DNA from 2 places in the Peribacillus sp. FSL R5-0717 genome. Region 2 is predicted to be linked to the other one. Evidence: predicted binding sites of a transcription regulator. Region 2 holds the regulator's gene; the other holds the start of a gene.

What was found. Region 2 encodes CtsR, which represses protease genes until heat stress. Its sites were predicted from a motif close to ATGGTCAATAAAGGTCAAACA; they were not measured.
Region 1: the regulator CtsR is predicted to act here: its motif matches at 1,336-1,356, upstream of clpB (ATP-dependent chaperone ClpB).

What each region holds. Positions count from the first base shown of each region.
Region 1 is NZ_JBBOOF010000001.1:3,856,438-3,859,639, forward strand. Features, by position in the region: gene NYE65_RS18595 (FAD-dependent monooxygenase) at 1-594, shown strand, start outside; partial or broken gene NYE65_RS18600 (transposase) at 806-1,015, shown strand; gene clpB (ATP-dependent chaperone ClpB) at 1,401-3,202, shown strand, end outside.
Region 2 is NZ_JBBOOF010000001.1:2,683,224-2,686,425, reverse strand. Features, by position in the region: gene NYE65_RS13125 (protein arginine kinase) at 1-970, opposite strand, end outside; gene NYE65_RS13120 (UvrB/UvrC motif-containing protein) at 967-1,518, opposite strand; gene NYE65_RS13115 (CtsR family transcriptional regulator) at 1,540-2,001, opposite strand; rRNA gene rrf (5S ribosomal RNA) at 2,362-2,477, opposite strand; rRNA gene NYE65_RS13105 (23S ribosomal RNA) at 2,542-3,202, opposite strand, start outside.

The DNA.
Region 1 (3,202 bases), 1.2 Mb from region 2:
GATGTATACATGTGGATTGGGCCAGACCTTCATCTTGTTCAATATCCGGTTAGAAGGGGAGAACTTTATAACCAAGTAGTGGTTTTCAAAAGTTCTCAATATACGGAAGAAAACGAAAAAACAGATCAATGGGGAACACCGGAAGAAATGGACCGTGTATTTGCCGGAACTTGTGAGCTTGTTCAGAATGCGATTTCATTCATTCAAAGACAACGCCGTTGGCCGATGTATGACCGTTTACCAATTGATAATTGGACAAAAGGAAGAATTACGCTTATGGGCGATGCGGCACATCCGATGCTTCAATACTTGGCACAAGGCGCTTGCCAGGCTTTAGAAGATGCAGCTTATTTGTCTGATATGCTCCATAAGCATGGGAATGACATTGAACAGGCATTTTTGGAATACCAGGAGGAACGCATTCCACGTACGGCTAATGTTCAAACGAGTGCAAGAATGTGGGGGGAAATCATCCACAATACGACCGATGCAGGCATTCTGCTCCGAGATACGATCCTTGCAGGTCGGACGGATAGGGATTTCCAATTCGTCGATGAATTTCATGGTTACAATAAAACGGCCGTGAAAGCATAAACCATTTTATTTCATCCATAAAGGAATGTATCCATGTTACAAATGGTTCTGCCTTTCTTCTATATGAAGAAAGGCTCAGTTAGTAGACAAAAGGGGTTCAGAATTAAAAAATTCCGAACCCCTTTTAAATTCCCTTCTAATTTTGACCAAAGGATAAGAGATTTGGGCTCTCGAGCCATTATGATAAGCCATTTTAGGACCTTTCCATGTCCAAGTGGATCATCTGCGTCATCATCAAGATGTAAAACCTATATATGCGAAACGTAAAGAAACGATTGAGCGTGTATTCGCAGATGCAAAAGAAAAGCATGGTATGCGTTGACTACTTTAAGGGGACCCTGAAAAATTGTCGATGCAAGCGATGCTTAATTTCGCTGCCATTAATTTAAAGAAGATGGATCCTCATCACCTCAAGTTTTAATAGTTCTATTTTAAAACAAAAAAGACTGTAGGCAAAAGGAGTTCTATCTGAAATTTTAAACATAGTTGATTGGAGCGGGTGTGCGAGACTCCTGCGGGAATAACGAGTCCAAGGGAGACCCCACAGGCGCAAGTGCGCCGAGGAGGCTCCCGGACCACCCGCGGAAAGCGAGTGCCCTACGTTCCAATCAACGTCCAAATTTGTACAGTCTGAGCCTTTCTTCTATATGAAGAAAGGCTTTTTCCGTTTATTTTCCAAACTACTGCATTTCTTATAACTTTCCTTTACATGGGGAGAATTAGAAGTATAATAAAAATATAAAGGTCAAAATTGGTCAAACCAATTTGGGATTCGTTCATGATATAGATGAATGGGAGGTTTCAAGATGGATATTAATAAAATGACGGAGAGAACCCAACAGGCATTCACTGGCGGTCAGGAACTAGCCAATGAAAGAGGGAATCCCGAGCTGACGGAGCTTCATTTATTAAAGGCCTTAATGGAGCAGGATGAAAGTTTATTAATCAGGATTTTATCGGAATCTGGTAAATCGGTGAATCTATTTGATATAGAGCTGAATAAGGAATTGGATAGATTACCGGAAGTGAGCGGGGGTGTTTCCCAGGTTTACATGTCATCCTCCCTACAGCAAATTCTGACGGCTGCCGAAAAGGAAATGCAGATGTGGGAGGATGAATACTTATCTGTCGAACATATACTGCTTGCGTCTTTGCAAGTCAATAGAACGAATGTAAACAGGCTATTTTCATCATATGGAATTGATTATGATAAAGCAAAACGGGTTATAAGCGATATAAGGGGGAATCAGCGAGTGACTAGTCAAAATCCAGAAAGCACTTATGAAGTACTGAAAAAATACGGCAGAGATCTCGTTGCTGAGGTTAAATCGGGTAAGGTCGATCCAGTAATCGGTCGAGATACGGAAATCCGTAACGTCATCCGGATTCTTTCACGGAAAACGAAAAATAATCCTGTATTAATAGGAGAACCTGGAGTAGGTAAAACAGCGATTGTCGAGGGGTTGGCTCAAAGGATCGTCAGGAAGGATGTGCCGGAAGGTTTAAAGGATAAGACCGTTTTTTCACTCGATATGAGTGCACTTGTCGCAGGGGCCAAATTCCGGGGTGAATTTGAGGAACGCCTAAAAGCGGTGTTGAATGAGATCAAGAAGAGTGATGGGAAAATTCTCTTATTCATTGATGAATTGCATACAATTGTCGGTGCAGGAAGAACAGATGGCGCCCTTGATGCCGGAAATATGTTAAAGCCGATGCTTGCGCGCGGTGAGCTGCATTGTATCGGTGCAACGACCCTTGATGAATATCGGCAATATATTGAAAAGGATCCGGCTTTGGAACGCCGTTTCCAACAGGTTCTGGTTCCTGAACCGGATGTTGAAGATACGATTTCAATTTTGCGGGGATTAAAGGAACGGTTTGAAATTCATCATGGCGTCAGGATACATGATCGGGCAATCGTTGCAGCCTCTGTCCTTTCGAACCGATATATAACGGAGCGATTTTTACCGGATAAAGCGATCGATCTAGTGGATGAAGCTTGTGCGATGATCCGCATGGAAATCGACTCCATGCCATCCGAGTTGGATGAAATCACGAGAAAAGTCATGCAACTTGAAATTGAAGAAGCGGCCCTGAAAAATGAAGACGACCCTCAAAGCAAAGCAAGGCTGGAAGGGCTTCAAAAAGAACTATCAGAACTTCAGGATCAAGCGAATAGCATGAAATCCAAGTGGCAAATGGAGAAATCAGCGCTTCAAAAGGTGCAGGACAAACGTGAAGAGCTTGAGAAACTGCGTCATGAACTGGAACAGGCAGAGAATGACTATGACCTTAACCGGGCAGCTGAACTTCGGCATGGAAGGATTCCGCAGCTTCAAAAAGAATTGGAAGCAATGGAAGACGAATTGGAAAAGGAAAAACAGGAATCACGATTGCTTCGCCAGGAAGTGACGGAGGAGGAAATTGCCTCGATTGTGGCAAGGTGGACAGGGATTCCGGTAAGCAAGCTGGTGGAAAGTGAAAGGGAGAAGCTGCTTCGCCTATCAGATATCCTGCATGAACGTGTAATCGGTCAAGGAGAAGCGGTGGAACTCGTATCCGATGCTGTTTTAAGAGCAAGGGCTGGAATAAAAGATCCAAACAGACC
Region 2 (3,202 bases):
ATCCCGACTGCGTCAAAATCATCAATTCATTTAGAATGCTTTTGGAAATACTCTTTATATACCCAAGATCTATCCCTAATCTAACATCTGAGATACATGTAGCTGCTTCCTTTGTCTCGATTATTCGAGCATTGGACAAAACCCCATATGAACGGAAAATTCTATCTTCTAATTGTATGTGGGAAGTCCTCGCTAATGCATCCCTCGCTGACCGTTCCTGGGCTATGATTTGTTGCACTACACTCGTTAGATCTTCAACGATATCCCTTTCCGATTTTCCAAGAGTGATTTGATTGGAAATTTGAAAAATATTCCCCAACGCTTGACTGCCCTCTCCATAAATCCCTCGAACCACCAACCCCAATTGGTTGATAGCCGGTATGATATTATTCATCTGCTGTGTAAGGACCAGACCCGGCAGATGCATCATGACTGAAGCCCTTAACCCTGTTCCCACATTAGTCGGACAACTAGTCAGGTATCCTCTTTCCTCATCATATGCATAGTCTATGGATTCTTCAATCCAATCGTCAAGAACATTTGCAATCTTTAAGGTTTCCTTTAGCTGCAACCCCGACATTAAACATTGAATACGAAGATGGTCCTCTTCGTTTATCATGATACTTATTTCTTCATTTTCCGAAAGGAGACACGCGCTTTTCGCTGAATCTTCAACTAAATGAGGACTGATTAAATGTTTTTCAACCAGAACGCGCTTTTCCAGTGGCTGCAATTGGTCAATCTCTAATAGCTCCAATTTCCCAATCTCTGGCGTTACTTCCTCTTCGATTCTTTTTTTAATCAATTCAATGATTTTATTAGCTTCTTCGTTCGAAAAGGAGGTTGGGAAGGTAAAGTCTTTGAAATTCCTGGCCAGCCGAATCCGCGAACTCAATACAATATCGATTTCCGGACCTTCGGCACTCATCCAGGAACTCAAGGCGTTTTCTACAAACTTTTCCAAGCTCATAATTCCTCGCCTCCCTCTTGTGCTTCATACCTTTTTTCAAGGGAACGAACCTTATCTCTTACTTCTGCCGCCTTCTCAAACTCCTCTTGATCAATGTGGACCTTTAAAACTTCTTTCAAATCCAAAATTTGCTTTCGAAGATATATGGCGCCGCCAATCCTTTTTGGAATTTTCCCTATGTGTGCTGTATTGCCGCTATGAACCCTCTTTAAAATGGGATTTAACTGTTCATTGAACGTTTTATAACATTCGGCACAGCCAAACTTGCCAATATGGACAAATTCTTTATAAGATCGATGACAATGCGGGCAGCGCCTCTCTTCCGTTTTCGGAAATGCATTTGCCTTTGTCTGTTGAATATTCGACTCCATATTCAACAATCCTGCTAAAAAATTATTTATTGAAAAACCAGGTCCACCTGCCTCCATGAACATTTCACCTTTTTCCTGAGCACATTTCTCACAAATCATGACTTCAGTCTTTTTTCCATTGATGATTTTGGTGAAGTGCAGGGTAGCAGGCCTTTGATGACATTCTTGGCAAATCAACGTTCATCACCTCTGCCAGTTTCATTTATATTTTAAAGTAGTAAGCATCGCTGTTAAAATTCTTGCCCTAAGCTCATCGCGGTCAGGCAGGTCGATATAAATCACCGATCTATCTATGACGCTCATCATAATCTTTGCTTCTCTTTCATTAATGACGTCTTCATTCATCAGCCGTGAAATTACTCCTTCAGCCATCGATTGAGTTACCCTGGAACCAATAAGCGATAATAAGTGGTTGATAAGTTGCACGGAATCCTGTGATTCCACTTTCATGATGCGTATATAACCGCCGCCTCCACGCTTACTCTCTACAACATAACCTCTCTCGATGGTAAACCTGGTATTTATTACGTAATTGATTTGAGAAGGAACACACTGAAATTTATCCGCTATTTCACTTCTTTTTATCTCCAAGATATCTTTTTGACTTATTTCAAGTACTTGCTTCAAATAAGTTTCGATAACATCAGATATGTTTCTCACTCAGCCTCCTCCATTCTGACTTTGACTATATTTGACTATTATTATACAAGGAATAATGCATTTTGCAACTTAAACGCATTTTCTTTCTGTAATATCCATTTTCTCCAAATTATATGTAGTTACATACCCCATTGAACATTAAAGTTGAAATATCTTATATAAATACCCTATATAAATGGATGTAAAACCTGAAATTTTTCTTCTCCTTAAGAATTCTGCCCCATTTCCCCAGCTCATCCATTCCTCCTCATGATATGGCAACCAATTCAAATAAGGCCAGCCCGTACTGTCCCTGAAAACGGAAAAATTTTTTAATTACAAACAAAAAAAGACCAGCCGGATGGCTGATCTTTTTAAATGGCTTGGCGGCGTCCTACTCTCACAGGGGGAAACCCCCAACTACCATCGGCGCTGAAGAGCTTAACTGCCGTGTTCGGAATGGGAACGGGTGTGACCTCTTCGCTATCGCCACCAAACATAAAAGGAACGTTGTTCCTTCAAAACTAGATAATAAGAAGGTATTTCATTTTTTTAAAAGCGTTGGTTAAGTCCTCGATCTATTAGTATCAGTCAGCTCCACATGTCACCATGCTTCCACCTCTGACCTATCAACCTGATCATCTTTCAGGGATCTTACTAGCTTGCGCCATGGGAAATCTCATCTTGAGGGGGGCTTCATGCTTAGATGCTTTCAGCACTTATCCCGTCCGCACGTAGCTACCCAGCTATGCCTTTGGCAAGACAACTGGTACACCAGCGGTGCGTCCATCCCGGTCCTCTCGTACTAAGGACAGCTCCTCTCAAATTTCCTGCGCCCGCGACGGATAGGGACCGAACTGTCTCACGACGTTCTGAACCCAGCTCGCGTACCGCTTTAATGGGCGAACAGCCCAACCCTTGGGACCGACTACAGCCCCAGGATGCGATGAGCCGACATCGAGGTGCCAAACCTCCCCGTCGATGTGGACTCTTGGGGGAGATAAGCCTGTTATCCCCGGGGTAGCTTTTATCCGTTGAGCGATGGCCCTTCCATGCGGAACCACCGGATCACTAAGCCCGACTTTCGTCCCTGCTCGACTTGTAGGTCTCGCAGTCAAGCTCCCTTGTGCCTTTACACTCTACGAATGATTTCCAACCATTCTGAGGGAACCTTTGGGCGCCTCCGTTACTCTTTAGGAGGCGACCGCCCCAGTCAAACTGC